Regions from separate parts of the Shewanella sp. SNU WT4 genome, predicted to be linked through region 2. Evidence: predicted binding sites of a transcription regulator. Region 2 holds the regulator's gene; the other holds the start of a gene.
What was found. The regulator sigma-54, encoded in region 2, starts transcription at its own class of promoters, with help from an activator protein. The targets are predictions, from matches to a motif close to GTTGGCACGNNNNTNGNNT.
Positions count from the first base shown of each region.

Region 1 (16,082 bases), 2.0 Mb from region 2:
CAGCGCAGAAGATAGCACCTTAGACGTATTAGATGTGCCAAGCGACTTTAACGGTCAATGGTGGGTCGCAGATTTAGCCATGCTGTCGGAAAAGTGGGATGATCAACAGCCATTTGAAGTGGGGGTTCCAATTACTCGTACCTTCACTCTGGTTGCCTCCAACGCCGAAGATTACAATCTCCCTAGCCTGAATGTTAAGGCGCCAGCTAATGTGAAGCTCTACCCTGAAAAACCTGTGCGCCAGAGCATTTTACGTGAGGGACGCTTAATATCACAGCTAACGCAAACGGTTGCTATGGTGCCAACGCAGCCAGGCCCTTTAACCTTACCCGCCATCAGTATTCCTTGGTGGAATCCGCAGTTAACACGGGTTGAATATGCCACGCTGCCAGAGCGGCAGATTGATGTTGCGCCATCAGCTATGGCCACTAGCACACCATCGGCATTAAGCAGTAACCTAGGTAATTCATCAAGCAATGCCATCAATAGTACAGATGGTGATGAGAGTGTGTCAGTCAACTCGGCACTGACACAATTGAATAATAGCAGCCTATGGCCATGGCTAAGTTTAGGCTTTGCCATCCTATGGTTAATCACCCTATGGGCCTGGTGGCGCGCGCGCAAAACATCATTCAATGCCGCGCCAGCGCACTTAACTCACAGTCAAATGGCGCCAACTCAAGCTAATGAACAGGCGCTCAAGCGCGCCTGTGAGCAACAAGCCATTGGCACCATAATGACGTTAGTGCCCAGTGTCTGCAGTGATAAGTTAGGGGTTAACCTATCGCTAGTTGAACTAGCCGGATACGCGCCCGCAGTGGCGGCAACCTTAGCTCAGTTACAACGCCACGCCTATGGCCAAGAGGAAAATCACGATAGCGCCGCATTATGCACACAGCTATTAAAAGAGATTAAGCAGTTAGCGCCTGCGAACCTGCAACGCTCTGAATTAAGTGCACTTAATCCTTAGCCCTTGCCCCTTAATTTTAGAGGTTAACGCATAACATAAGCGGTGCTGCCCATGTTGTGCGTTAACCTGCTAATCCGCTTAAGATTGCTATCCTTTCAGCCATCGCCTCTATCTCAGTTAAACACAAGCATACCCATTGCCTCTGCTCACTTTTAGGTTAAGCTGATATTATCGCCGCCTGCATGAATGACTATGTTCACAAAACTTCGAAATAAAATTCAGCCAAGTACGGTCAATAATGACATGCTGAATAAACAAAAACGATACGACGCCCTAGTGAAGGTTTTGCATGCCGATATATTTCGTTATGCTTACTGGCTTTGTGGTGATCGACATGTAGCCGAAGACATCACGCAAGAAACTTTCTTGCGTGCGTGGAAGTCATTAGATGCCTTAAAAGATGAAAAAGCGGCGAAAGCTTGGCTTATCACCATTTTAAGGCGTGAGAATGCACGGCGGTTCGAACGCAAACAGTTTGACTATACAGATACTGAAGAAGGTCAGTTAGAGGACAATATCAATCTAACCCTCGAGCAGAAAATGGAACAAACCTTATTGCGCCGTCAAATCGCTAAGCTAGAGCCTGAATATCGTGAGCCATTATTACTGCAAGTCATCGCAGGCTTTACTGGCGAAGAGATAGCCCAGGTTCTTGAATTGAACCAGAACACTGTATTGACTCGCTTATTTCGCGCGCGCAATCAATTAAAAGATCTTCTTGAATTTAACCAGATAAGAGATGTGAACAATGGATGAATTACACTTTCGTCGGCAAGCGGTCATTGACCCACATTGCCAAGATGAAGACTTTATCCAAGCGGCGACTCATGCCGATAAAGCCGATTTTTTGGAACAAATGCAAACACTCGATAGCAAAATACATCGGGCGCTAGCTGTCCCCCCACCGCCATTACTGGCAGACAAGTTGCTACTTAATAGTCAGCTAAAAAGCCACGCAATCGTAAAACGAAGAATGGGAATGAGCTTTGCTATCGCGGCCTCCATAGCTTTTATCAGTGTGATGACCTTGAGCTTATTAAGACTCGCGCCCATTAATTTAAGTGAACATGCCTTAGCTCATACGCATCATGAGACCAAAGCGCTACAAAGCGAGTCGATTGTGCCTATCGCTATGGTCAATGCAAAGTTAGCGCAACTATTCCCAGGCAGTAGCGAACATTTTGTCACAACGCCCGGGGATATCTTATACGCCACTTATTGTGACTTTCAGGGCGTTAAATCGCTTCACCTAGTATTACAACAAGGGGATCAAAAGGTTACCTTATACATAGTGCCTAAAGACGAGCGTTTTCAGTTAGCTAGCAACTTTAATGATGATGACTATATCGGTGCTGCGTACAGTACTCCAAATGCTTATATGTTACTGGTGGCCAATAACCAACAAGCATTAATCACCACCCGCTCACACATAGAAACCAGCTTTATCTAATACTGGAATGGCTTACCTTGTTTGCGAAGGTAAGCCATATTCTGCTAGCATATCAGCAAGCTATAATTTATCTACTGATGGATTATCCATCACTCACCCGCGTAAACCTTGATTAAAGATCTTTGACCAAACAGTTTTGCTGGAGTTGGTCATGCACTAGTGTCGCTAATAATAATGAGAATTCCCCGTTATGACTGTTGAACTACCTATTTTAATTACTTTTAGTGCTTATCTCATCCTCATGCTTGGCATAGGATTTTGGGCCTATAAAGCCACAGATTCGGTTGATGACTATATTCTGGGTGGCCGCAAGATGGGGCCCGCCGTAACGGCCTTAAGTGTTGGCGCATCGGACATGTCTGGCTGGGTGTTGCTCGGATTACCTGGCGCTGTCTATCTTGGCGGGTTATCAGAAGCTTGGATCGGCATAGGCTTAATCATGGGGGCCTTACTCAATTGGAACTTAGTGGCTAAACGCCTGCGAATTTATACCGAATTTGCGAGTAATTCATTGACCTTGCCTGACTTTTTTGAAAACCGTTTTCAAGATAATAAAGGCTTACTCAAGTTTGTTTCCGCCATTACTATCTTATTATTTTTCACCTTTTATTCAGCGTCAGGTATGGTTGGCGGCGCCATTTTATTTGAAAAAGTCTTTGGCTTTGATTATGTCACGGCGCTAATCATAGGCTCAGCCATCATAGTATCTTATACCTTTATTGGTGGTTTTTTTGCCGTCAGCTGGACTGACTTTTTTCAAGGCTGCTTAATGTTACTGGCCTTAATCATAGTGCCCGTCACTATTTTTACTGAGCCACAAGCCATCAATAATCTTAATCAACTCGACCCGAGCTATTTCAGTCTGATTAATGACAATACCAGTCTCTTAGGTGTTGCCTCATTATTAGCTTGGGGACTCGGTTATTTCGGCCAGCCCCATATTTTAAGCCGCTTTATGGCGATTGAAGATCATAAGGCGATTCCGTTATCACGCAATATCGCCATGATTTGGATGGCGTTAGCCTTAATCGGAGCCTTGGCCGTAGGTATTAGTGGCCATATTTATTTCAGTAACACCTTAGCAAGCCCTGAAACTGTCTTTATTCAATTAGTGCAAGTGGCCTTTAATCCTTGGGTCGCAGGTCTACTGATTGCGGCTATCATGTCGGCCATTATGAGCACCATTGATTCACAGTTATTGGTGTGTTCAAGCGTAATTACTGAAGACTTTTATTTAAAGTGGCTGCGCCCAAAAGCAAGTGATAAAGAATTGCTGTGGGTTGGCCGTGCTGGCGTGTTAGTGATTGCCATTATAGCCACAGTACTCGCGCTCGATCCTAAGGCAAGCGTACTTGAACTGGTGAGTTATGCGTGGGCTGGATTTGGTGCCGCCTTTGGTCCTGTAGTATTACTGGCCTTATTTTGGAAAGACTATAGCCGTGATGGCGCAGTGGCCACGATTTTAGCCGGTGCCATTACTGTGGTGATTTGGAAGCAGTTAAACGGAGGTATTTTCGATGTTTATGAAATTATCCCAGGATTTATTGCAGCAACCATCACTGGCTATCTTGTGAGCCTTATCTCTAAACCTAACACTGCAACACTAGCGCAGTTTGAACGCTTCAAGCAGCAGTTATAACGCTTTTAAGAGCCTCATTAACGCGTTATTGCAGTGCTTATCTAGCGATGGCATTAGCCTTTCCTTGGGAGTTAAACGCCCCTAACGGCTTAAACCTAGAGCAAAATTTAGGGCAAGACCTAGGCTAAAAAGTTAATTTATCGCCAAAAACGCAAAATCATTGCATTAAAAAAGCACAGTCAGCGACTGTGCTTTTTATTTATTGTAACGCTATGTTGATGCCATCCCAGCGAACTAACTTTCCCAACCCAAAGTACCAGCTCAGAATAAAATACTCAAATAACAACAACTTACACAAAACAGCATCTCGCGACCAAAATAAGCAAAACCTAAAATTATACAGCGACTTAACTTTTTATTAACAGCCATTTATCTCTGGTCGGAGTTGTGGCATTAGTCACCAGTCCCTAACATACAGCCATTAAAAAGGCAGAGTATCGCACTGTGCCAATAATAAGAGATGATAATAATGAAAATGTTCAACAAGACTCTATTAGCCACAGCAGTGACTTTACTCAGTGCGCAAACCATGGCCGCAGGCTTTCAATTAAATAGCCAATCAGCCACAGGTATTGGTCGTGCTTTTGCCGGTGATGCTGTTATCGCTGATAATGCATCAGTGTTGGCGCGTAACCCATCAGCCATGGCCATGTTTGATGAGAAATCTTTGTCCGTTGGTTTAACCTATGCGGATGTAAGCGTAGAAGTCAGTGATGCGAGCTGGAATCGTGGCCCATCGACTGAGTCTTATAGCCATCAGGACAATGCTGCGGAAGCTAAAGTCATTCCAAACGCCTTCTATATTCAGCCTATCAATGACACCTTCGCCGTTGGTTTAGGCGTATTCTCCAACTATGGCACAGGTACTGATACGACTGATTTGGCAGGCAGCAACAAGGCTCCTGGCGATTTGATCGGTAAGACTGAAGTTACTACCGTGAATTTTAATGTCAGTGTCTCTGCTCGTATTAATGAACACTGGAGTGTTGGCGCCGGTTTAGACATTATCCATGGCGAAGGTATCTTGACTCGTCAAGGACAGATTGCCTTTTTACCAAATGTTAAGACTGTCGATGTTGAAGCCGATGGCATCGCATTGGGCGGTATTGTTGGTGTCACCTATGAAATCAACGACAACAATCGTTTTGGTTTAAGCTATCGCTTTAGCCCTGATATGAAAGTTGAAGGCACCTTACAAAAGCTGAATCCAGCCACCTTTGGCATGGCTGATTATGATGAACTGACAGTTCCGATGGCGGATATTGCTCAATTTGCAGGTTTCCATCAGTTGACCGATAAGTTTGCACTGTCTTATACCGCGCAATGGACTCAGTGGAGTAACTTTAGCTCAGTCGATTTACACAAGGGTAGCAACACTGAAATCCTGAAAGAATACGGCTGGAAAGACTCATGGTTCTTGAGTGTTGGCGGTACTTATACCCTTAACCAAGACTGGACCTTACGCGCCGGTTACGCCTTTGACCAAGGCGTAGTAGATGATATTCAGTCTATTTCAATCCCAGATTCTGACCGTCAGTGGTTATCAGTAGGTGCAACTTATAACCTAACCAATAAGTCCACCATAGATGTAGGTTTTGCCCACGTTATGGGTGAAGAAACTCAAGTGACTGAGCAATCTTTAAATGGCATTAATGGCACCCTGAGTGCAATTACCAATACTGGTGCCAATTATTTCTCTATCCAGTACAGCCAAAGTTTCTAATCATTTAGGATTCATTGGATTACGAATCTAGACATTAATGAAATCTCAAAAGCCGCGAATTCGCGGCTTTTTTTATGGGCAAAATGTACAAATGCTGCGCAACTAGATACAGTGAAGCCACTTGAAGCAATCAAGGCATCACTATCGATAATCTAGGGGCAAGGACATAATGAAAGATATTATTGCAGCGGCACTACTAGGATTGGGAATTTTTGCAGGTCTAGTTGGACTTGGCTATCAAGCCAGTACTAGCCTCATCGCCATGAAAACCTTAGATAGAAGTGTAACGGTAAAAGGGCTTGCCGAAATGGAAGTTAAAGCCGATGTTGCCATTTGGCCTATCCCATTTAGCGTCGTTGATAACGATCTCAGTCAACTCTATCAAAATGTCAGTAAAAACAGTGAAATCATAGTGGCCTTCTTGAAAGAACAAGGCTTTAGCGATGCTGAAATTACTAATACCATGCCATCTATCGATGATAGACAAGCTCAGGGCTATTCAGACCCCAATGTTCGCTACCGCTATGGCGCTAAAGCCACCATATCTGTGTACTCCACCGATGTCGACAAGGTGCGTAAAGCGCAGCCATTAATTTTAGCCTTATTGAAAGAAGGCATTACCTTCGCAACCGATGGTTACGATAGCAAGGTGCAATATCTCTACAATGATCTCAATACCATTAAACCTGAGATGATCCAGCAAGCCACTAAAAATGCTCGCGAAGTCGCCGACAAGTTCGCTAAAGACTCACAATCCCAGCTCGGTAAAATTATGCAAGCGAGCCAAGGGCAATTCACTATTACCGATCGCGATAGCAATACTCCTTACATCAAGCAAGTGAGAGTGGTATCGACTGTGACTTATTACTTGATTGATTAAGTAGAGAAATGACCCCGTTGGCAGTGACTTAACTGACGTCATTAAGTCAATTATCTTGGGCGATCTAGTAACGACAACATTTGATAACAAACTGTGGGCTTAGTTAGCGTAAGGCTAGCGGTTATTTAGCCTAAACTTGCTCTGATATCATCGATGGTGATGAAGAGTTTGTTCTCTGAATGTTGAAACGCTTGAAATCCATAACGTTCATAGAAGTATTTTGCGCCATCTTTGGCGTCAACGATAACTACAGGAAAGGCGACGCTGTCACTAGCCGCTAATAGCTTTCGGAGTGCGTCGATAAGCACCCACTCGCCAAAGCCTTTCCCTTTATATCGGTCATCGACAGCTAAACGAGCAATGAGACCACCTGAAGTAGACGATTGGTGCTTCTTCTGTAACTTATCGGGCAATGCCTTTAAGTCAATTGGTGTCATTGTTAGCGTGTAAAAACCAATAATATGTGAGTTGTCGTGATCATCTTCCAAAACGAAAGTTCTGGTGTTGTCTTTCTTTGCTTGCTGACTAGCCATTACTTTTAAATAATTATTGAGAGCTTCGACTCCACAGTTGAATCGGTTTCTATCGTGCTTATCTTTATCTAGAAGCACCGTATTCATCATTGAATTTTACTCTCGTAGCGGTCAGAAGCTATTTTCAATTTAGGATTAGGTGTTGCAGGGCGGTCTAAGGCTTCCATTAACAACATAGCGTCAGCTTGGCTCAGTTTTAGAGCTTGCTCACGATCGATTACTTGTTTGGCTTTTTCAATTGCAGCACTTAAAACAAATGAATTAATACTGGACATGCCAGCAATAGCAGCAGCTTTTGTAAGTAAATCTTGTGTGTCGACATCAACTCTAGCGGTGATGCGAGGCAAAGTAGTAGCCATAATGTTATCTCCTGTTGTGTCAAAATGTCACATGGATATTATGGTCTTAAAGTGTGTAATAAGCAATCGTTGTGTCACTTTGGCACGCGAGCTAAATATTTATTGACCACGCTCTTTGCGCACATACAGCGAGTTCGGGATCTCGAACTTGTTATGCGCTTTAAACGACAAGTAACCAATATTATTTGTCTTTGTACCGATGAATAGACGCAGGTTTCCATCTTCGTAACGGTCGAAACGGAACACCTCGCGAGTTAAATGGATGCTGCCACGATCAGCCTTAGACTTTCGCTTAGGTCTCCCACACCCGCCTTTCATGAACTTCTGGTAAGTTTGATACCAGCTAACCGCACTGTTACGGATAATCTGGCTAGGGCATTCCAGATACTACGCGCACAGCCCATCCACTGGCTTAATACCAGCTTTTGGTCTGATGTAGGGTTAGCGCGTAGCTTAATGCCAGTAAACATTGTGTTTACTTTGTTGCTTTCTGTACTCAGGTTATGACACTGCGCTTACAGCTGTTAATTTAGTATGAGGTTAATATGTATGAATGGCGCACAGGCAGAAACTGCCATTTTAAGAACAATGCGCACCTAGTATTTGTGACTAAATACAGGCGTGGTGTGTTCACCAAAGAGATGCTGGATAGAACGAAAGAGATAATGGAAGAAACGTGTAAGCAGATGAATTGTGAGCTTTTAGAGTTTGGTGGCGAAAATAACCACATCCACATGATGATCTCGATTCACCCAAAGGTGGCGGTGTCTAACCTTGTCAGCAAGCTAAAAGGAAAGTCGTCATACATGCTTAGACGCGAATACTGGGATCGCATTAAAACCATGCTTTGGGGTAATCACTTCTGGTCTCCGAGCTACTGTGTCGTGTCTTGCGGAGGGGCGAGCCTTGATGTTGTTAAGCAGTACATAAAAAACCAGAATACGCCTCCTAGCGAAAAGGCGATTAGAACGTCCAAGTCCTTGAAAAAGATCTAGAGAAGTTACCGCCCGCTAGACTCGCCCGTAAACGAGCGAGATTGCGCGGGCAACATGTTCAGAGGATTAATTAACCACCCTCTGATGCAATCAATCCATTATATTTTTCTAATGGATTGATTGCAGTCTGCCTCGCATTCCATTAGAATTTTTGCATAGATGATGTTTGTCTCTGCTTTTCAATGGAATTGAGGTCAATAATGAATATGCGCCGCACTGCCTTACTGGCGGTAATGCTCAATGTTAGTGCATTCCCCCCGCTACTTTTCGCTCAAAATAATGATGCCATTGGCAATGAGCCCATGCTCAATCAAGAAATAGTCAATGACCATTTCGCTAAGGATCTCATCACTATCGCTCCAACGCTGGTCAAGCAAACCTTAGCATTAGATGCCACCATTGAAGCCGTAAAAAATGCAACTGTCTCAGCCCAAACCTCAGCGCGTATTTTAGCCATTAATTATGATGTCAATGATAGGGTTCCTGAAGGCGCAGAATTACTGCGCATGACCAGCAAAGAGCAAGGGGCGGAATTAACTCGAGTTGATGCTGAACTTGCCAGTGCCAAAGCTATCAATATTGAAACTCAAGCTCAGTTGCAAAGGCTTAAACAACTGTTTCCACAAGGCGCTGTATCACAAGGTGACATGGACAAAGCCATTGCCAATGCTAAATCTGCCACTCAAGCCGTCAATGCAGCGCAATCTCAGGTCGATAAAGCCATTGAAAATGTCAAATACACCCAAGTATTTGCGCCATTTTCAGGGATAGTCACGGCTCGTCATGTCGAAATGGGTGAAACCGTGCAACCTGGGCAAGCACTGCTGTCTGGTTATTCAAATCAAGCCATGCGCGCTGTGACTTGGGTTCCTGAGCGTTACCTAGCAGCATTAACTCGCGAGCCTGCGTTTACCATACGCCTAAGTGATGGCCGAGTGTTATCTGACATCACAGCTGAGATCAGTCCCTTTGCTGATCCTAAAAGCCACGCTTATATGGTGCGCTTAAGCCTGCCATCACAATTAACCAATCTCAGCCCAGGAAGCTCGGCTAAGGTCAGCTTTACCCGCCATCAAGCAGAGCAAATTCAGATACCAGAGACTGCCATCTACCATCTAAATCAACTCTCAGCGGTATATCTTTGGCAACAAGGTAAATATTTACTGACACAAGTACGCTTAGGTGAAACCCACAATGGGCAAGTGCAGATACTCTCAGGCTTAAGCGCAGGGGATAAGATTGCTATAAACCCTTATCAAGTATTAGTGACAGGCGCAGCGTCACCAAGCCAGCACCAGGCGCAATAGGTATCTCATGGAAGCGAACTCTCAAAAATTAGGCATAGCTGGGCGCTTGGCGGCAGCTTTTCAAACAAACCCTATGACGCCGTTATTAGCATTGCTTGGGCTACTCATGGGACTTTTTGCCATTATTGTCACCCCCAAAGAAGAAGATCCGCAGATAGATGTGACTTTTATTGACGTCTTTATTCCTTACCCAGGCGCAACCCCAGAGGAAGTGCAAAACCTAGTCACCTTGCCTGCTGAGCAATTAATTTCAGAAATTAAGGGCATAGACACCTTATATTCAATGTCACAAGCCGACGGCGCTATGTTGATAGTGGTTTTTGAGGTGGGAGTAGCTCGCAATGACGCCATAGTTGCTCTTTATAATCAGCTTTATGCCAATATGGATCGCCTGCCAAGGCAAGCTGGAGTTGGTGAGCCACTGATCAAACCGCGAAGCATAGATGACGTTCCCATAGTGAACATCAATCTCTTTTCCCACGATATGAATGTCAGTGCCGAGCAATTAACCCAAGTCGCTACCGGCTTAAAAACTCAGTTAAAACGCATTGCAGGCACGGGCGAAATTAGCTTAGTCGGCCAGCAAGAGTTAGTGCTTAATATTCGGATTGACCCCATCAAACTTAATGGCTTTGGCCTCAGTATTGAAAAAATACAAGCCAGCCTTAACGATAACAACCATGCGTCGATTCCGGTATCTTTGGTACAAGATAATCAAGTCATTAAGGTAAAAACTGGTCAGTTTTTACAATCAGAGCAAGAAGTCGCCGATATTGTTGTGGCCGTAATCCCATCAAGTAACGGCCCGCAGCCTATCTATTTAGGCGATATTGCATCGATACATTTAGGCGCCGATATCAGTGATGCGAATGTGTGGTTTCAAGATAATAGCGGCAGCTTTCCTGCTGTAACTATCGCCATCGCCAAACAAGCGGGGGTCAATGCGGTTGATTTAGCCACCACTATTACTGATGAACTCGCCTTGATGCATAACGTGTTAATCCCACATAACATCGAAGCAGTGGTTAGTCGTAACTATGGCGAATCGGCGGCAGAGAAATCAAATACGCTGATTTATAAACTGATGTTTGCCACTATGGCGGTGGTCTTACTCGTACTTATGACCATGGGAGTGCGGGAATCTGTGGTGGTAGGCGTTGCTATCTTAATCACCCTTGCTATGACGTTATTTGCCAGTTGGGCATGGGGTTTTACGTTAAATCGTATCTCTCTATTTGCTTTGATTTTTTCTATCGGCATTTTAGTCGATGATGCCATAGTAGTGGTTGAGAATATTCACCGTCATATGGCATTAAGTCATGCGCCGATGACAACACTCATCCCCAAAGCTGTAGATGAAGTTGGTGGTCCAACAATTCTGGCAACCTTAACTGTCATAGCCGCCTTACTCCCCATGAATTTCGTGGGCGGTTTGATGGGGCCTTATATGAGCCCTATTCCCATCAACGCTAGTATGGGCATGTTAATCTCTCTGGCAATAGCTTTTATGGTAACTCCTTGGCTCAGCGGTAAGCTTCTGCGTCACGCCCCAGTATTAAAGACACCAGCCACCGTGCCACCGCGCCTTGAGACCCTAGTTAAGCAACTACTTAGCCCGTTTATTATTGGCCAGCATGCCAAAAAAAATCGCCATTTATTTAGCACCGCCATTATTACCTTGATTGCCATTGCCTTAAGTTTACCTGTGGCCAAGTTAGTGGTGATGAAGATGCTGCCCTTTGATAATAAGTCTGAGTTTCAAGTGATGCTCGATATGCCAGAAGGCACCACCCTAGAGCAAACCCAAAAGGTACTCAATGGGTTATCCCAACACTTATTAACGATGAGCGAAGTAAGCCATGTGCAGACTTATGCAGGCACAAGCTCGCCAATGAATTTCAATGGTTTAGTTAGGCATTACTATTTACGCAGTACGCCTGAGCTTGGCGATATTCAAGTTAACTTACTGCCACTGGCGCAAAGAGAGCGTGACAGCCATACCATAGCCGCCTCAGTGCGGCCGCAATTAACTCAGATAGCCAAGCAGTATGGTGGGCGCATTCAAGTGGTAGAAGTGCCACCAGGGCCGCCGGTGTGGGCGCCAGTGGTTGCTGAAATATACGCGCCGAGTGTTGAGCTTAGAGAGCAAGCGGCTATGGCAATGCAGACTCTGTTTGAACAAACCCAAGACATGGTTGATATCGACATCTTTTTGCCAGCACAGCAAGTTCAGTGGCAAGTCAGCATAGATAGACAAAAAGCCAGCAGCTTAGGTGTCTCTTACGCTAGCATTGTTGACTTAGTGACGACCTCCATTGGTGGGAAAGATGTCGCAAGCTTGCATCAAAGCCATCAACAAACTCCTATTCCTATTAGGCTTGAGCTTAAAGAGTCCATGAAAATGGATTTAGATCAGGTATTAAATCTGACCTTGCCTAATCAGCAAGGGCAAGCGGTGGCGCTAGCTAATGTCGTGACTATCCAAAAATCCAAAATAAGCACGCCCATCATGCATAAAAATATGATCCCTATGATAATGGTTACTGGCGATATGGCGGGCGAGCTTGATAGCCCGCTCTATGGCATGTTTGATATGGTTAGCCGCATCAAGGAGCCTCAGGGTTTAGGCTACCAGCAATCATTTGCTAGCCAGCCGTCAGGCTTAGATAGTGTGAGTATTTTGTGGGACGGTGAGTGGAAAATTACCTACGAAACCTTTCGAGATATGGGCATTGCTTATGGCATCGGCATGATAGGCATTTACCTACTGGTGGTAGCGCAATTTCGCTCTTACCTAGTGCCGTTAGTCATCATGGCACCTATTCCTTTGACCATAATCGGCGTCATGCCGGGACATGCGTTATTAGCGGCGCCATTTACGGCCCCGTCTATGATTGGCATGATAGCGCTCGCGGGCATCATAGTGCGCAATTCAATTTTACTGGTCGACTTTATTAACCATGAATTAGCCAGAGGCATTCCTTTAGATCAAGCCGCGATTCATGCCGGTATGGTGCGCGCCAAGCCGATTCTATTAACCGCACTGGCCGCCATGATAGGCTCATTGTTTATCTTAGGCGACCCGATTTTTAACGGCCTAGCGGTGAGTTTATTGTTTGGCATTTTAGTGTCGACCTTACTCACGATTATCTTAATCCCAGTACTATATTTCAGTTTAATTAACCGCTTCCCAGCCATAGCTAAACGCTATATTACGGAGAAATAACATGTCACTCGAAAAATCTATATTCGTGTTTGCAGGTTTCATGGTTTTGCTATCTTTAGTGCTAACACACTGGGTAAGCTCGCATTTTATCTGGCTTACTGCCTTTGTCGGTGTTAATTTAATTCAAAGTGCTTTTACCGGCTTCTGTCCAGCGGCCATGGTGATGCGCTACTGTGGTATCAAGTCAGAAGCTGAGATAACAACTGCTAAGCTTGCAAAAGGATAAGGAAATGCAATTTTTAAAAGTAATTACAGGTTTTGCTGTCACGCTGTTGGCTGTGTTAAGTCTACAAACTAGCGTACAAGCCGCGGATGAGGACAATCAAGCTTGGCAAATGATCCAAGATGGCGCGTTAATCGTCGATGTGCGCACCCCGGCGGAATTTGCCGAAGGACACTTAGCGGATGCGATTAATATTCCTGTCGATCAAATCGCCCAAGTTTTTGCTGAGCGTGATATCGCCAAAGACACTGAAGTGGTTTTATATTGCCGCAGTGGTAATCGCAGTGGTAAGGCGCAGCAAACCTTAATAGAGCAAGGTTACACTCACACCTTTAATGGCGGCGCCTTAGAAGAATTACAACGCACAGCGCCCGCGCAGCAATAACTGCCTGCCCACTTGCCAACCGAGCAAGCATCAAACAATAACGGCCGCAATTGCGGCCGTTAACTTTATATCAATAGAAGCAAACGCTTAATACAGGCGCTGCGGAGTTAATGCTAAGCTTTGATCATCATCATTAAGCCACATTTCGCCTTCAGAAATATTGCAGCTCAAACGCATGCTGCGTTTCACTAAACTGGCTAATAGCTGAATTTGCTCTTTAGGGAATTCCCACACTTCTAAGTTTTTATAACGACTCAAAGGCCCTTGGTTTTTCTGCCACCAGATAGGTACGCTGCGACCACCATAGGTATACAACTTAACGGTTTTGGCGCGACCACAAGCCTTCTTAATCCACTTTTCATCGGCTTCACCAAACTCAATCCAGAGTTCAATGTCACCACATAAACTTTTTTCCCATAACTCAGCTTCATCATCAACACACAAGCCTTTTGAAAAGGCTAAATGTTCTGAGGCATTCAAAGCAAAGGCAGCTAAGCGCACCATCATACGTTCATCAGTTTCAGAAGGATGCTGCGCTAAGGTCAAATGGTGAGTCTGGTAGTAAAAACGGTCCATATCTGCAATCTGCAGTTCGGTTTTAAAAATCGTGGCATTAGGTGCCATGTACAGCTCCAGCAATCAAGGTCAAACAATGAGGAGATTGCGCTGCCGCTAATGCCAAGGTATCACTATCTGCAATCAGCATAGTGCGATATCCAGCGCGTTGGCGCGAAAGCGCCGCCGATACTTCAATCAAGGCTTCGCGGTGGCAATCTCGGCGAATTAATTCATTAAGCTCCAAAGCCACCGGGGCGCGATGGAACAGGTATTCAAGCTGCTGCAGTAACGGTACGGCAGCTATAGGTAATAATTGAGGAACTAGCTGTTCATCTAATAACAATAGCGGTGGCAAAACGTAAGTCTTAGCGACCAATGCCTGTTGAAATAAGGACGGAGTATGATCATCAAACCTATCGCCATTCAGGCTAAAAAAATGCTCCCAGCAACGGCGTCTATCATCTTCATTTGAAAATGTTTGCTTCACTGCGCCGCGCTGCTCAGCCACAAAGTCTAATAACGGGGCTAACGAGGCGGGTAACGCTTGCTCTAAGCGGCTGCGAATAGTGCGCGCATACACAGGCGCCGCGCCTGCAGTACTGATGGCTACTTGTAAGCGGCCGCGATCAACTATCGCTGGAGTAATAAAACTGCACAGCGCAGGCGTGTCAACCACATTGACTAAAATCGAAAGATTGGCGGCTTTGGCGGCTAATTGCTGCTGCACTTCACTATCATCTGTGGCTAAATAAATTAGCTGATAGTGATGAGTAATATCGCCAGCCGCAGCGTGATGCGCTAACCATTGTATACGCTTGCTTGCAACTAGTTGCTCAATGGCTGGAGTAATCGCTGGCGAAATAACATCAATATTGGCCTGAGTGCGGGCAAGGAGCGTTAACTTACGTTCAGCGACGCTGCCGCCGCCCACCACTAAAATATTGAGCTGGTTAGTGTCCAGCATGATTGGGAAATACTGCATGTTTTCCTAGAGGCTAATACTGACAACAATCGTCTTAATGGTTAATCCTTAACCAGTGGCAGTTGGTGTTGCTGCCAAGCTTTGTAACCGCCAATCAGCGATGCCACATGGGTGTATCCCATTAATTGCAAATGATGGGCAGCCATGACGCTGCGATAACCGCCGCCGCAATACAGCAACAACGGCTTGCTCTTATCTGGCACTCTAGTTTCAATATCACGCTCGATAATGCCACGGCCCATATGGATGGCGCGTGGTAAATGATCGACTAACCATTCATGATCTTCGCGCACATCGACAAGTTGCCACTCATCTTCGGCCTGATATTGTTCTATGGTAATTTCTTTTACATGGGGACGAAAAAGCTCAACGATTTTTTCAAAACCTGGGTTATGTGCCATTACTCACATCCTTAGTGCGCTTCACTGCGCTCAGCACTGCATTGCCAACATAATTCAAAACTGGCATGGTTCAACTCATGACATTTTACACACTGCCATTGTGGGCGGTCAGCATCAAGATTGGCTAACTGTGATTCCGCCAATTCAAATTGCTCATGTGCAACCCATAATTCGACGGTTTGTAAGTCAACGGGTAGTTCACCAACGCCGCCCATTAAGGCTTCGCCGCGCAATTCTACCACAATCCCGGCTGACTCGAGTAATCCCTTCCAAGTGTGAGCCTGGAGTAAATTACCACCAGCAACTAAACGTTTACTTGTTTGCATTCGCCTTCCCTACTACTTATGTTGACTTCGAAGCGCATGATTGTTGCCATTAATCCGTTAACTAAACCTCAACTTCTGCCAGCATGTTGAGCGTGAAAGCAGGCGCTGTCAAGTACGAAACTTAG
Region 1 is NZ_CP041151.1:2,985,169-3,001,250, forward strand. It holds gene FJQ87_RS13275 (BatD family protein) at 1-970, shown strand, start outside; gene FJQ87_RS13280 (sigma-70 family RNA polymerase sigma factor) at 1,163-1,726, shown strand; gene FJQ87_RS13285 (DUF3379 family protein) at 1,719-2,420, shown strand; gene putP (sodium/proline symporter PutP) at 2,611-4,059, shown strand; gene FJQ87_RS13295 (outer membrane protein transport protein) at 4,529-5,782, shown strand; gene FJQ87_RS13300 (SIMPL domain-containing protein) at 5,952-6,662, shown strand; gene FJQ87_RS13305 (GNAT family N-acetyltransferase) at 6,788-7,285, opposite strand; gene FJQ87_RS13310 (DUF1778 domain-containing protein) at 7,282-7,554, opposite strand; gene FJQ87_RS18860 (helix-turn-helix domain-containing protein) at 7,869-8,024, opposite strand; gene tnpA (IS200/IS605 family transposase) at 8,100-8,549, shown strand; gene FJQ87_RS13325 (efflux RND transporter periplasmic adaptor subunit) at 8,750-9,856, shown strand; gene FJQ87_RS13330 (efflux RND transporter permease subunit) at 9,864-13,082, shown strand; gene FJQ87_RS13335 (DUF2892 domain-containing protein) at 13,084-13,308, shown strand; gene FJQ87_RS13340 (rhodanese-like domain-containing protein) at 13,313-13,690, shown strand; gene FJQ87_RS13345 (YaeQ family protein) at 13,778-14,314, opposite strand; gene FJQ87_RS13350 (bifunctional precorrin-2 dehydrogenase/sirohydrochlorin ferrochelatase) at 14,304-15,230, opposite strand; gene FJQ87_RS13355 (rhodanese-like domain-containing protein) at 15,272-15,631, opposite strand; gene FJQ87_RS13360 (DUF2007 domain-containing protein) at 15,643-15,957, opposite strand.
Region 1: the regulator sigma-54 is predicted to act here: its motif matches at 7,615-7,633, upstream of FJQ87_RS13310 (DUF1778 domain-containing protein).

Region 2 (16,082 bases):
TCGTGCTCTCGCAGTTGCTGCGCAGTAATTTTGCAAAAGGCTTTGAGCACGGCATCGCCGCCCGCATGGCCATAAGTGTCATTAATCTGCTTAAACTTATCTAAATCTAAGGCTAACAGGCTAAAGGTTTGTGTTTTGGCCTGACACTGGGCCAAGCTATGGCTCGCCGCTACCGTAAAATGACCACGATTAAAGCAGCCAGTAAGCGAATCGGTTTGCGCTAGGCAGCGCAGTTGTTGTTCAAGGTTTTTGCGCTCAGAAATATCGAGGAAGGTTTGAATAATAATGGCCTTGCCTTCAATGACTAAATTGCAAAAGGCAATTTCAGCGAGAAAGCGGCGCGCTGTGGTTGAACCCATCTCGATATCAATGCGGTTAATGCTTGAGGGCTGGCCGTCATTGTTTTGAAAGGTGCGCAAGCATTGATGATAATGCTCTTGATAATTGCTGGTAATTAATTGGGAGAAGTCTTGCGGCAGCGGCTTATTTTTATCCAATTTAAATTTTTCTAGCGCATAGTCATTAAGCATAAGCACTTGGTTATCTAAGGTGGTGATCGCAAAGCCTATGGGCGCTGAGTTAATCACGTCTTGCAGTTGCTGCAAGGTACGTTTGGACTCTTCAAGTGCATTGGCAAGGTAGTTATCTAGCTGTTTTCTAATGGTGATATCTCTAAAAATAATCAGCACTTGCCCTTGGCTTAAATGTGCAAATCGCGCTTCAAGGTGAATATCATCACCTTGAGTATGCAAGCTAAATTCATAGATATTGGGTTGAGTTTTATCGCGCACCCCGGCTAAATGTTGCAGCAGGTTACTAATATCGTCAGTGACTATGGTGCTAGCTAAGCTTTGATTTTTCTCATGCAAGCTAAACACGCCTTGCAGCGATTGCCCGACCCTGAGTTCTAATACTCTATCTTTGCTATCAAGCCACACATAAGTATCAGGCATGGCATTCAGTAAAGAATTAAGGTTTTGATTCTTAGTATTAAGCTCATTAGAGCTGAGATCTAATGAGCGCTCGGTGATCAGTAAATCTTCCGTAAAATCTTCATAAGCTTGCTCTACCAGCTCAACTAAGCTGGCAAGCTTAGGATCGTCTGGTAGACCATCTGGATACAATTTATGGAGCTGACGTTTTAGTAATCTGTGCATAGTTCAGAAATACAGGTGATAGTCATAGTTTGGTTATGTAATTCAGCTTGATGCTTGTCATCAAAGGGCGCGATTTCCCCATAAGAGTAAAAACCGCACACTTGGGTGTCATGATTGAGCCTTTCTTTAACTATATCAAGCTCTTCATCAATCATTTGCTTGAGTAATTGTTTGCGACCAACGCAGCTGATGAGAATGGCAAGCTGTGGATTGTCATGGGACTCTAAGCACACCTCAATAGCACTGGCTGCGCCATTAATGATGGATTCAACATTGGCGCGCATCAGGCGGGCGGTCGCCCCTACGGGAATGCCGCCGGCAAAGGTGATGCTTTGATGATCTTCATTCACGGCTAGCATAGTGCGCACTAATTTAGTGCTGTGTCCCACTTGTGATATTTCAAGCGGATAACGCAGGCCGCTGGCAGGCAGGCCTTCAACTTTATCACCCAGATATTCTTTATAAACCGTTAACGCGGGTTGATGGTCAAGCTCTAATAGCTCATGGCCATCGGATGCCGTAATGAGCCTATCTGGGCCAAATGGCAGCCAACCGCCGCGAGAGCCATGGCTTACTTTCAAAGCGCGGCCATAAAGGCCAATGGCCACGACTTGTTTGCTACTAATGTGGTCTTGCGCCAAGGTATGGGTTTGGCGGAATAGGAAATTATCCCCAGCTAAACCGCCAGTAATAGCCACTTCTTTGGGTAAGTTATCCACTAAGCCTTGAGTTAAGTCGCTGCCAAATACATTAAGGCCATCACTTAATACCATGACCAGTTTTAGGTCGTCCCCAAGCAGTTCGTGAGCTAGCCGTTTACCTGTCTCATACGACTCTTGCGGCATATCCACTTGCTGGGTTGTCATACGGATACTGGTGTTACTAAAAGCAATGAGGGTTGCTACTAAGCCATTATCTATCACTTGGTCTTGGCTGATTTCACCAGAGGTGGTCGCGCCAATATAGAAGGCTAGGGGAAGTTGTTGTTGCAGGCTAGTTATGGCTTCTTGATATAGGGGCAGGTTGCCAAATAAGAGTACTAATATCTGCTGCGGCTTTGAGGTATCTAAGCTGATGGCTTGATCCCAGTGGCCATTGCTAAAGCGTAACTGTTGGGTTTGCATAGACGCATCCTTGACGAAACTAATTAAGTCCATAAATCAATTGAATTAAGTGTAGTCAATATTTGTAGTGTGGTGGGAAGTTAATCAAGGGATGCTTGCGATTATGTTTTGGCCAGTTATTATGGTGACCATTTTTTAGCTGTAGGAAATAAATGAATGAATAAAAATTGGATAATAGCTCCGCTGTTTTGTGTTGCTATGAGTGGTTGCAGTACTGTCAATCCGTATACGAATGAACAGCAATCTGCGAAAGCGACCAATGGCGCTATTATTGGCGCGCTTGCGGGTGTTGCTATTGGTGTGGCTTCATCAAGTAAAAATGATCGCGGTAAAGGCGCGTTAATTGGCGCAGCCTCTGGCGCGGCTTTGGGCGGCGGCATTGGTTATTATATGGACGTGCAAGAAACTAAGCTGCGTCAGCAATTACAAGCCACAGGCGTGAGCGTGACTCGTGATGGTGATAACATCATTTTGAATATGCCTAATGAAGTGACCTTTGGGGTGGATCAAACTAACCTCAATCCTGCGGCTATGGGCGTGTTAAATTCAGTGGCATTAGTGGCTAATGAATATCCAAAAACCCGCTTAAATGTGTTGGGTTATACCGATAGCACAGGTTCAGATAGTTACAATTTGCGTTTATCGCAGGTGCGCGCATCAGAAGTGAGTAATTATTTGATGCAGCAAGGCATTAAGCCGCAGCGCCTTGGCGCTTCAGGCATGGGAGAAGCCAACCCGATTGCGAGCAATAGCACTAAGGCTGGTCAAGCGCAAAACCGCCGGGTTGAAATTGTGCTGACGCCAATTAAGTAATTAACTTATTCGGCCATTCATTGCATGAATAATCTAAGTGCATGAATTATCTGAGTGCATGAGCTAGCTAAGCTCAATAAGTTAGTAAAATAAACAAGGACCCGATGGGTCCTTGTTTATTTAGTCGCAGTGTTTTTTGCAGTGGGTGATGTTGAAATGACGGTTTAGAGACTACTTGTCTAGATGCTGTGATTCATCAAAAACAGAGTCGCCAGTCCTAAGAAGGCAAATAAACCTATCACATCAGTAACTGTGGTGAGCACCATGCCGCCAGCTAATGCGGGATCAATGTTTAAGCGTTTCAACATCAAAGGAATAGCCGCGCCGGCAAGGCCTGCAACTGTCATATTGATAAGCATAGCGCCGCCTATTAGCATGCCAAGGGCCATATCGCCCTTCCACATCCACACGGCGACAAAAACTAAGCAAGCCCATAGGACACCATTGAGGAAACCAATGGCAAGTTCCTTGCCGATTAGCCAGCGTGAGTTACTTTGACCCACTTGCCCAAGGGCAATACCGCGGATAACTAAGGCTAAGGTTTGATTACCCGCCACGCCGCCCATGCTTGGGACAATTGTCATTAACACCGCGATTGTGGCAAATTTTTCAATGGTGCCTTCAAACATGTTACTGACAGAGGCGGCAAGTAAGGCCGCAAACAAGTTCATGGTCAGCCACAAAGAACGCTTTAAAGTGCTTTTGAGCACAGGGCCAAAGGTATCTTCATCATCGTCCATACCGGCCATACCCATCATGGAGTGCTCGGCATCTTCACGAATAATATCGACCACATCATCGATGGTGATCCGGCCTAAGAGATGACCTTCAGCATCAATCACTGGCGCAGATAACCAATCATGGCGTTCAAATAGTTGCGAAATCTCAGTATCTGACATAGTGACAGGAATGCCTTCCATATCAGGGATCATAATATCGTACACTGAAGTGGTAGGGTTTGACACTAGTAAGTCGGTGATACGAATGCCACCGAGTAAACGGTCGCGCTTATCAACCACATATAAGGTATCGGTCGCATCTGGCAGGCGGCCGCGTAGGCGCAGATAACGCAGAATCACATCAATAGTGACATCCGGTCTTAAAGTCACTGTATCGGTATTCATGATACTGCCAGCAGTATCTTCAGGATAAGACAGGGCTTGTTCAACCCTAGCCCTATCTTGGGTGCTCATAGACAGCAATACTTTTTGGTACAAGGCATCGGGTAAGCTGCGTAAAATATAGGCGAGATCGTCTGTGTCCATGCCAGCGGTTGCCTTAGCAACACCTTCTGGGGACATTTGTTTAATCAGATGATCTTTTAAATCTTCAGGAAGTTCTTCAAGAATTTCACCGGCTTGATCATGATCGATAAGCTGCCATAGCACTCGCCTAGTTTGTGGAGTCGATGACTCCATAATATGCGCTATGTCTTGAGCGGCCATGTTGCTGAGCATATCGCGTACATGGACAAACGTTCCACTACCAAGGGCGTGTGACAGTTGATCTAGGAGTAACTGAGTATGATCATTATTGAGTGCTTCGACTGGCATGCATCCCTCCCTTTTTGGCAGGCGCATATCATACTCTTAGCCTAGCTAAATGAACACGCCCAATTCAGCGGCTTTTAGCGCCGCGTTTACTCATTCTCATCAAATCGGGCGTTGATTAGATTGCAAATTGCATCCATGGCCGCTTGTGCTTCTTCGCCATCGGCGCGGATAAGTATGGTTTTGCCAGGGCCTGAGCCCAGCATTAATAACCCCAATACACTTGCGGCCGAGGCTTGTTTATCACCTTGAATTAAGGTGATATTAGCTTGATATTCACTGGCTAATAACGCCAGTTTAGTGGCAGGACGGGCATGTAATCCAAGCTTATTACATAGAGTTACTTGGCGCTCAAGCACTGGCATTATTAAGCTCTCGGTGACGCGATTGCACTGTGTGCTTACCGTTAGTAAAACGTTTTGCGAGTTGATCGGCGACATATACTGATCTGTGTTGACCACCGGTACAACCAATCGCAATAGTTAGGTAACTTCTGTTATTGCGTTCTAATTGTGGCAACCAAGTACCCAGTAAGCTTTCGATTTGCCAGATGAACTTATTGACTTGCACTTGGCGGCCTAAGAACTCTTGCACTGGCGCATCAAGCCCGGTAAGCGGTCTAAGTTCTTGCTCCCAGTGGGGGTTTGGCAAAAAACGCACGTCAAACATAAAATCGGCTTCGGTTGGCATGCCATGCTTAAAGCCGAAGGATTCAAAGGTGATGACTAGCTCTTTTTCAACGCGGCCGAGCAAAATTTCCCGCACCTTATCGCTTAACTCATAAATGGTTAAGTTCGAGGTATCGATGAAATGATCCATTATTTTGGACAGGGGAGCGAGCAATTCGCCTTCACGTTTAATCGCATCACTGAGTGAACTTTGGGATTTAGATAAAGGATGCAGGCGGCGGGTTTCACTGTAGCGCTTAAGAAGTACTTGATCGCTAGAGTTTAAAAACATGCTTTTAATAACAGTACTATTAGGCAGTTTACGCAGCTCTTGCTCAAGCAGTTTTTCTTGTTCAGGTAAATTACGTACATCGACACTGATGGCGATTTTATCGTTACTTACTTGCAATTCGCTCAGCAAACTACCGATTAGGGATAAAGGTAAATTATCGACACAATAATAACCAAGATCTTCTAATACTCGCAGGGCGACGGATTTCCCTGAGCCACTGCGGCCAGAGACTATAACCAGTTTCATGCTGTGATCACCTGATAGAGTTGAGTTTCATCTTCGGTCTTACGAATTTGCTTGAGAACTTGCTTATCACTCAGTTTTTCGGCTATTGCCGCTAAGGTCGTCAAGTGCTGCTGACATTCATCGCTCGGCACTAATAAAGCAAATATGATATCTACTGGTTGCTTGTCGATGGCATCAAACGATATAGGAGTTAAGCATTTAATAAGCACTCCTATGGGCTCGCTGATTGCATCAAGGCGACCATGAGGGATAGCAATGCCATTGCCTATGCCTGTGCTACCTTTCTTCTCGCGAGCTAATAGGCTCTCAAAAATTTCTTGGGAAGATAGGTTGGGGTATTGAGCTGCCACTAGATCACTGACAAGCTCAAGCCCCTTTTTCTTACTGCCCGGAGTGGCACAGGTAGTGCACTCTGGTCGCAGGATGGTACTGAGTTCCATCGTTAATGTTTTATCAATTTCTCTTTGTGTTTAATGACTTGACGGTCCAACTTATCTATCAGGGCGTCAATCGCGGCGTACATATCTTGATGTTCGGAGGTAGCGAATATTTCACCGCCACTCACTAGTAGCTTGGCTTCAGCAATCTGCTGATTTTTTTCAACATTTAAAACAACATGCACATTATTGATCTGTTCAAAATGACGTTCAAGCTTTGTGAACTTGTTTTCAACATACTCGCGTAACGAATCGGTTACTTCTACGTGGTGCCCTGTCAGATTAATTTGCATAGATGCCTGCCTCCAGTGAAATGGTGGGTTATAAACTTTTACGCTGATTGGACGGTGGGATCAACATAGCTTCTCGATATTTAGCTATGGTGCGCCGTGCAACGTTAATTCCCTGTTCTGCCAAAAGCTGAGCCATTTTACTGTCACTCAGTGGTTTCTTTTGGTTTTCTGCAGCGACTAGCTTCTTTATAAAAGCTCTAATTGCTGTAGAGGAGCATTCTCCGCCGTCATCCGTGCCTACATGGCTAGAGAAAAAGTACTTTAATTCAAAAATCCCCTTAGGGGTATGCATATATTTTTGAGTCGTCACCCGTGAAATCGTCGATTCATGCATTTCAACGGCTTCAGCTATGTCATTAAGAACCATAGGTTTCATCGCTTCTTCACCAAACTCAAAGAAACCTTGCTGGAACTCAACTATGCAAGTCGCCACCTTTAGAAGCGTATCATTGCGACTCTCTAAACTTTTAATAAACCATTTGGCTTCTTGCAAGTGGCCGCGAATAAACTGACTATCGGCTTGATTGCGACTGCTGCGAGCCATGGCGGCATAATGCTGGTTTACATTCAGTTTAGGCATATTATCGGGATTGAGCTCTACAACCCAACGACCATTTTTTTTGCTGACCGATACATCAGGGATCACGTATTCATCGCTATTTGGCGTAATTAACGAGCCGGGGCGCGGATTTAAGGTCTGGATCAGTTGCAGCGCATATTTGACATCATCTTCTTTGAGCCGAGTTTTTCGCATTAATAAACGAAAATCTTTGGCGGCTAAGACATCCAAATGTTCATCAATCAGCAGTCTAGCTTCCGCTAAATATGGTGTGTTTTCATTAAAATGCGACAGCTGAATAAGTAAACATTCGCGCAAATCTCGGGCGCCGACACCTATGGGATCAAAATGCTGAATCCGTTTAAGCACAGCTTCCACTTCATCAAGCTCTATATCGTCATCATCACTAATGGCATCCAGAATTTCAGCAGTCGATAAGGTGAGATAACCGCGTTCATCAATCGCTTCAATAATAGTGGTAGCAATGGCGCGATCGGTATCGCTAAACGGAGTCAGATTCTTTTGCCATTCTAAATGCTCATACAAGCCTTCGCAGGTTTCACCTTGAAACGGCATGTCATCATCGCGCAGATTAGCAGAGCCTGTGTTACTAGTTGCGGTAAACACTTCATCCCAACTGCTATCAAAAGGCAGCTCTTCTGGCATAGTTTCTTGGGTGAGGGCATCACTAGTATCGACACTTGAACTATCGCGCTCCATATCGACTTCATAGGAGTCAGCTTCAACGGCATCAGCTTCATAACTCATGTCGCTGCTGTCTGCTGTATTGTTGTCATTGGTTTCTAGTTCTTTGTCCTGATTCTTAACGTGAGTGACATCGAACTCGTTGCCTTCCGTCGCGGCTTGGATGGGATCATATTGCTCTTCATCCAATTCTAATAGCGGATTAGACTCCAGGGCTTGCTGGATTTCCTGCTGTAGTTCCATGGATGATAATTGCAGCAGACGAATGGCCTGCTGCAATTGCGGAGTCATGGTAAGTTGCTGACCCAGTCTAAGCTGGAGTGACGCTTTCATAATTACCGCTATCCCTACTTATGAGAGTTGTGATGGAAAACACTGAATAATAAGCGTATATCACAAAGTAAAAGACGACCTTACTGATCGCCTTGTTAACGTTAACTATAGCCTGAATTGTTCACCTAAGTACACTGCGCGCACTTGTTGGTTATCTAATATTTCAGCGGGAGTACCTTCTGCAATCAATTCGCCATGGCTAACGATATAGGCATGCTCACAGACGTCTAAGGTTTCACGGACGTTATGATCTGTGATTAACACCCCAAGCCCGCGGCTTTTGAGTTGTTCGATGATCTTTTTAATGTCGATCACTGAAATGGGGTCAACCCCTGCAAATGGCTCATCAAGTAGAATAAACTTAGGATTAGCCGCTAATGCTCTGGCAATTTCAACTCGGCGCCGTTCACCGCCTGATAACGACATGCCTTGCGAGTCGCGAATATGGGTAATATGAAACTCTTCCAGTAAATGCTCTAGCTGCGCTTCACGCTCATCGCTATTGAGCTCTTTACGAGTTTGCAGCACCGCCATAATATTTTGATAGACGGTTAGTTTTCTAAAAATGCTGGCTTCTTGCGGCAAGTAACCTATGCCTTTACGTGCTCGTAAATGCATAGGATCTTGCGTCAAATCTTCATCATTAATGAAAATATGGCCTTTATCGCTTTTTACCAGCCCGACCACCATATAAAAGGTGGTGGTTTTGCCAGCACCGTTAGGACCTAACAAGCCGACAATTTGGCCTGTCTTAACGGTTAAACTCACATCCTTAACTACCTGTCGGCTTTTATAACTTTTGGCGAGATGCTCAGCCCTAAGAGTCAAGCTTGTCATTATTGAGATTGCCCCTCGTTATTCTTTGAGTCGACCGACTGGCTAGTTTTCAGTAGTTTAAACTTGCCATCGTCTTTGCTTGGCAAGTCATCTCTAAAGCTTTCTGGTTTGATGATAGTAATGACGCGCTCGTCTTTTTGCTTGTCACCTTCAGCCATTAATTGTTGTTTTTCAATGTTATAAACGATTTTTTCGGCACTAACCTTACTGCCCGCTTGCTCAATGGTCGCATTGCCAATTAAGGTCATAATGCGCTTACTCATGTTGTACTGAATTTCATTGGCGCTAGCGGTCGCGCGCAGGTTATTTTCAAGAATTTGCGAGTAAGTGGCTGGCGTGCCGTGCGCTACTAATACTGTCATGCCATCTTGATTGCTGCTGGCGTTCAATTCTTTGGCATTGATTTTAATGCTGCCTTGAGTCACTACCACGGGACCATAATAGATGACTTGCTTATTCTTGATGTCGGCAAACTGACGCGCGGCATCAATTTTCACTTCTTGATTCAGTGAATCATTGATAGCCATAGCGCTAAAACTTAAGCCGCAAAAAATAAGGGTAGCGATTGATTTACTTAGGTTCATATGTTCCTTCTATCTGGCTTTTAAGCTCAATAGTTTGGGTATTTAAGTCAGCGTAGAGGCCTTTGCCTTTTACAGTGAAGCCTGTGCCTTGAATAGCTATGTCTCTATCTGAGGTCATAATCATAGTATTCAGGTTTAGCTCCAAATAGCTGGTTGTCAGCGTTTGAATGGGTTCATTAGGAGCAAGAGCTTCAATAATAACATCATTCTCTAATGTTACTTTACCCGTAAGTTTATCTAGGCTGCCTTGTTTGGCATGCAATTGCCATTGGTCATCACTATTTTCTGGGTACAACTGATACACAGGCTCAGTAAAAAACGTAGTCTGAGTCTGATTAAAGTGTTCCATATGCAGCGCGCTTACGCGACTGCTCACAGTACCATCTGGGTTAAATTCGACACTTTTAAGATTGTCGGCCACAAAATCGGGTTGCTCTTGCGTTTGCGATGTATGTAATTCTTGAGCCGATTTTTTAACTTGAACTTGCCAATACAGGATTAACGCCGCGCTAAAGAATAAGACTATGGCCAGAGTGACCCGATTCATACGCTCATCCCATGGGATAAATGAAATTTATCTTGGCTGAGTAACAATAAATCTGTGAGTTCTCGCACTGCGCCATGGCCACCATTAATGTGAGTCACCCAATCGGCTTGCTGCTTAACAAACGGATGACCATCGGCAACACATACCGACAAACCTACGTGCTGCATCACAGGTAAATCAACAACATCATCGCCAATATAAGCCACTTGGCTTGGATTTAAGGCTAATTTAGCTAAGAGTTCAGTAAAGGGCTGCTGTTTATCATCAACGCCTTGATAGATGTGTTCAATTCCTAAGGCAGACATGCGCTGCGCGACTAGGTTGGATTTTCTGCCGGTAATGATAGCGACTTGAATGCCAACAGATAATAGTGATTTGATGCCAAAGCCATCGCGAGTATGAAAGGCTTTTAACTCTTCGCCTTGATTGCCAAGATAAATACGGCCATCAGAAAATACACCATCGACATCACAAATGAGTAATTTGACCGCACTAGCTTTATCCCAAATCGCTTGGGCGACTGGGCCATAAAATGTTTCTTGCATCAGTTAGATTACTCCAGCTTTTACCAAATCGAGCATGTTTAACGCCCCAATGGCGTGCTGCTGTTCATCAACGACTATCAAGCCATTGATATTGCGGGTATCCATAATTTTTAATGCGCCGGCCGCTAAAATATCCGCGGCGACGGTAACGCAATTTTTCGTCATCACTTGACCAATCTCAGTATGACGTAAATCTATGTTGGCATCTATGATCCGGCGTAAGTCACCGTCAGTAAAAATGCCTAATAACTTATGATTGTCATCTACCACAGCTGTCATGCCAAGGCCTTTGTTGCTGATCTCATACAAGCTTTCAGTGATCTTGGCGTTTGGCGATACCAGTGGTAACTCATCGCCTGCATGCATAATGTCAGCTACTTTGAGTAGTAACTTGCGCCCTAAGCTGCCACCAGGATGCGACAGCGCAAAATCATCGCGGGTAAAGCGCTTAGCTTGCAGTAAGGCAACTGCTAAAGCATCCCCCATGACTAACGTGGCGGTAGTGCTTGAGGTCGGTGCTAGGCCTAATGGGCAAGCCTCTTCAGGCACCTGAATACATAAATGGACATTGCTAAGCTTGGCCATAGTGGATTCAGGTTTACCGGTAATAGTAATGACTTCTATACCAAAGCGCTTGATAACCGGCATTAATGTCAAGATTTCAGAGGCTTCGCCTGAATTTGAAATCGCAATAATCACATCTTGCTCGGCTATCATGCCTAAGTCGCCATGACTGGCTTCGCCTGGATGAACAAAAAAGGCAGCAGTGCCTGTGCTGGCTAAGGTCGAGGCAATTTTATTACCAATATGCCCAGACTTACCCATGCCCATGATGATGACTTTACCTTTGCAGTTGAGCAGCATAGTGCAAGCTGCGGCAAATTCAGGTGAGTCAACATATTGATAAAGATTGTCTAGTGCAGATTTTTCAATATCTACGACCTTGCGGCCCCACTGGCGCCATTGATGTTCATCTGTCATAACGGTTTCTCTGAGTCCTTGCCCTAAGCGGGAAATTAATTAGACCATAATACCAAAGCTTGGTAGCCAACGAATGAGGCTAATAACAGCGCGCCGTGCCATGGTAATAGTTGCTGGCGTTTACCGCTCAGTAATACCAAGATGGCTAAGGCGCTGCTGCTGGCGAGTACCATGTAAATATCACGGCTACTGGCCATGGCATCAACGCTGCCTGGGGCCAATAAGCCTGGAATGGCCAATACGGCTAAAATGTTGAATAAATTTGAACCGACGATATTGCCTATGGCTAAGTCATCTTCTTTCTTTAATACACCTGCAACACAGGCCGCCAGTTCAGGCAGGCTAGTACCGACCGCGATTATGGTCAGTCCAATCACTAAATCAGACATGCCAAAGGCTTGAGCTATACCTACGGCGCCATCGACCATCCAGTCTGCTGACAGAGGTAACAGTATGATGCCAAGGATTATCCAAAATACTGCCATCTTGGTTGATACCCCTGTTGGGATATCATCATTGTCATCTTCATCTGTGGCATCACTTGGGCGGCTTTTAATGCCTTGCCAAATCAAATAGCCCATTAGAACCACAAAGAGTCCAAGTAAAATCGCGCCATCTACGCGTGATAATTCACCATCATACAGTAAATAGCCGGCCAGCACTGTGGCGGCTAGCATCATAGGAATTTCGCGTTTCATGGTTTGGCTGCTAACAGCAATCGCCCCAAGCAGCGCGGTAATCCCTAAAATCAGGGTGATGTTGGCGACGTTAGAGCCAAGTACATTACCTATGGCGGTATTGCTCATACCATTGAGTGAAGCCGTGACTGACACAAACATTTCTGGCGCCGAGCTGCCCATGGCGACAATGGTGAGACCAATGAGCATAGGTGGCAGGCCTAAATTACGGGCAAAGGCGGCAGCGCCATAAACAAACTTGTCCGCGCTCCATACTAATAACGCGAGTCCAGCGGCCAAGAGCAAAATATTAAACAGCATTCTTAAAATAATGAATATTGGGATTATGGGGCGCATTTTCGCTGGATTTGAGTCAAATTAAAAGTGCTGAGGTAACAGAGTCGTGACTTGGTTGTGCTTAAGCTGTCATTTACGTACAATTTGCCTTCTGTTTCTGTGGCTCTTGAGGCAAAATCTCGACCTTTGACCTGAGGCACTGTGTGTCATCCAGTCAGTCCTTAGCATTGGCATAGACGTGAGCGGCGTTAATTGATAGCCCTCTAAGAACCATGGATTTTGATTTACGATAGGATGCAAAATGCCTGAGCTATCAACAGCCTTAGTGGAAGTGAAACGCCTGAATTTCAGTCGTGGTAATCGTCCTATTTTCAAAGATTTAAATTTAACTATTCCCAGAGGCAAGGTCACAGCGATCATGGGGCCGAGTGGCATAGGGAAAACTACCTTATTAAAACTCATTGCTGGTCAATTAACGCCAGACAGCGGTGAAGTCTTATTTGATGGCCACAATGTTCATCAATTATCGCGAGATGACTTATATCAGCTGCGTCGGCGCATGAGCATGCTCTTTCAAAGTGGCGCCTTATTTACCGATATTAATGTGTTTGATAACGTGGCGTTTGGCTTACGCGAGCATTCGGGTCTGCCAAGCACCATTATCGAGCGCATAGTATTAATGAAGCTTGAAGCGGTTGGTTTGCGCGGCGCGGCGCAATTATTCCCGAACGAATTATCTGGCGGTATGCAAAGACGCGCCGCCTTAGCGAGAGCCATCGCCATGGAGCCAGAAATGGTGCTCTATGATGAGCCTTTTGCTGGCCAGGACCCGATTTCTATGGGAGTAGTGGTTAAATTAATCGGTGATTTATCCAGCGCCCTTAATCTAACCTCGGTGGTGGTGAGTCACGATGTCGATGAAGTGATGTCGATTGCCGATTATGTGTATGTCATCGCGGATAAAACCATTATTGCGCAAGGCACGCCGCAAGAGCTTAGGGTATCAACGGATGCTAAATTGCAGCAGTTTTTATGTGGCAAGCCCGACGGCCCAGTGCCATTTCATTTTCCTGCCAAGGATTATATTCAGGAGTTAACCAATGGCCGTGCTTGATTCAATTGCGACACTTGGGCGCTATGGCATCAATCAGGTGGCAGGCTTTGGCCGAGCTGGCTTGATGCTGTGGGGCGCCATTGCCCATTGGCCGCGAGTAAACAAAGGCTTGCCACTACTGATTAAGCAAATCTACGTAGTTGGCGTGCAATCTATGCTGATTGTCTTAGTATCAGGCCTGTTTATCGGCATGGTATTAGCGCTGCAAGGTTATACAGTGCTGGCGGATTTCGGTACTGAAGAAAGCTTAGGCCCTATGGTGGCGTTAAGTTTGTTGCGAGAACTTGGGCCTGTGGTCACAGCTTTGCTGTTTGCGGGGCGCGCAGGCTCAGCATTAACCGCTGAAATCGGTTTGATGAAAAGTACTGAGCAGCTATCAAGTTTAGAGATGATGGCTGTTGATCCACTGCGGCAAGTGATAGCACCAAGATTTTGGGCTGGGGTCATTAGCATGCCATTACTGGCATTAATGTTTACTGCCGTGGGTATTTTTGGTGGCCATTTAGTCGGGGTTGAATGGAAAGGCATTGATGAAGGTGCGTTTTGGTCTATTTTGCAGGCATCGGTTGAATGGCGCCAAGACATAGTCAATTGCATCATCAAAAGCGTAGTGTTTGCCGTGGTCGTAACTTGGATAGCCCTGTACCGTGGTTACCATGTGAAGCCTAATCCAGAAGGCATTAGCCAAGCGACCACCAAAACTGTGGTGCAATCCAGCTTAGCGGTTTTAGCGTTAGATTTTTTACTAACAGCAATGATGTTTGCACGTTAATAGTCACAATGGGAAATGACCAATGTTAACTCGAAAGATTGAAATTCTAGTGGGACTGTTTTTATTAGCAGGACTGGCAGCATTATTGGTGTTGGTGTTTAAAGTGGCCAATGTCGATTTAAACAATGGTGAAAATAGCTATAGCTTGGAAGCGCGATTTACCAACATAGGTGGCTTAAAAGTGCGCTCACCCGTAAAAGTCGGCGGCGTTGTGGTTGGGCGAGTGACGGCCATCACCTTAGATGCTGAGCGTCTTGAGCCGATAGTGACGATTAAAATTGATAATAAATATAATCAATTTCCAGACACTAGCAGCGTCGCGATTTTAACCTCAGGCTTGCTCGGTGAGCAGTTCCTCGGCTTGACGCCAGGCTTTGTTGATAGTGACGTGAGCATGTTGGCAAACGGCGATCGTATCGATGATACCCGCGGTGCATTAGTGCTTGAAGATTTGATTGGTCAATTTCTTTACAGTAAGTCAGATAAATAAGGGAAGCTAAGCTATGACTAAATTATTGCCATCGATTGCTGCGATGTTTTTTATGTTGGTGTCGTTAAGTGCAACAGCGGCGCCCGTTGATAATCAAAACCCCTACCTCTTGATTGAAGTAGTGGCGAATCAAACCTTTGACCGCTTTAAGCAAGAACAAGCCAAAATTGCGGCAGATCCTGAATATTTAAAGGTGATAGTCACCGATGAACTTATGCCGTATGTGGATGCCAAATACGCAGCCTATAAAGTATTAGGTAAGTATTTACAGCAAACGACGCCTGAGCAAAGAGATGCCTTTGCTGATGCTTTTAAGCAGTATTTGATTGCCACCTACGCGCAGGCTTTCACTGAATACACCAATCAGGAAATTGCGTTTAGCCCAGCTAAAGATTTCAGCAAAGAGAAAATCGTCTCTGTGGACGTGGTTATTTTAGCGCCTGGCAGACCCAATATTACCGTGGCCTTTAAAATGCGCCGCCTTAAGAACAATGATTGGAAAGCCATCGACATGGTGGCAGAAGGCGTGAGCTTATTGGCCTCTAAAGAATCTGAGGTGGCAGGTATCATTAGCCGTGAAGGCATAGATGCTGTGATTACTCAGTTAGGAACTTTGGCGGCTAAACCTATTACGCCTAAGTCAAATGCCAAAGGAAATTAAGCCATGAGTCTTGCTGTGAGTTTTGATGCTAAAGATAGCGAGTGTTTTATTCGCGGTCGTCTCACGGAAAAAGATGTCATTGAGTTATGGCCTAAGCGCCATGACTTAGTTAGCAAGCAAACACTTAAGCTCAATTTATCTGAGCTTGAGTATAGTGACAGCGCTGGCATCGCCTTTTTAATCGAGCTATGGCAGCTAGGATTAGCGCACCAAAGTCAGCTGACTTTGGTTGCACCTTCGCCACAACTGAGTAAACTCCTCGGTCTGTATGATTTAGATTCACAATTTCCCTCGCAATAATCTTGAGTTTGCCGCGAGCCAGTTAAGGGTAATCAAATGGATTGCAACGAAATCGAACAGCTGTTGTTATCACAACTTCAGCTTGAAGAAGTGCATGTCA
Region 2 is NZ_CP041151.1:950,583-966,664, forward strand. It holds gene FJQ87_RS04255 (GGDEF domain-containing protein) at 1-1,157, opposite strand, end outside; gene FJQ87_RS04260 (FIST N-terminal domain-containing protein) at 1,142-2,281, opposite strand; gene FJQ87_RS04265 (OmpA family protein) at 2,438-3,094, shown strand; gene mgtE (magnesium transporter) at 3,274-4,647, opposite strand; gene FJQ87_RS04275 (HPr family phosphocarrier protein) at 4,734-5,009, opposite strand; gene rapZ (RNase adapter RapZ) at 4,996-5,850, opposite strand; gene ptsN (PTS IIA-like nitrogen regulatory protein PtsN) at 5,847-6,290, opposite strand; gene hpf (ribosome hibernation promoting factor) at 6,293-6,580, opposite strand; gene FJQ87_RS04295 (RNA polymerase factor sigma-54) at 6,609-8,177, opposite strand; gene lptB (LPS export ABC transporter ATP-binding protein) at 8,283-9,014, opposite strand; gene lptA (lipopolysaccharide transport periplasmic protein LptA) at 9,014-9,598, opposite strand; gene lptC (LPS export ABC transporter periplasmic protein LptC) at 9,585-10,145, opposite strand; gene kdsC (3-deoxy-manno-octulosonate-8-phosphatase KdsC) at 10,142-10,693, opposite strand; gene FJQ87_RS04320 (KpsF/GutQ family sugar-phosphate isomerase) at 10,694-11,671, opposite strand; gene FJQ87_RS04325 (calcium/sodium antiporter) at 11,707-12,669, opposite strand; gene FJQ87_RS04330 (ATP-binding cassette domain-containing protein) at 12,947-13,759, shown strand; gene mlaE (lipid asymmetry maintenance ABC transporter permease subunit MlaE) at 13,746-14,531, shown strand; gene mlaD (outer membrane lipid asymmetry maintenance protein MlaD) at 14,554-15,021, shown strand; gene FJQ87_RS04345 (ABC transporter substrate-binding protein) at 15,035-15,682, shown strand; gene FJQ87_RS04350 (STAS domain-containing protein) at 15,686-15,982, shown strand; gene FJQ87_RS04355 (BolA family protein) at 16,019-16,082, shown strand, end outside.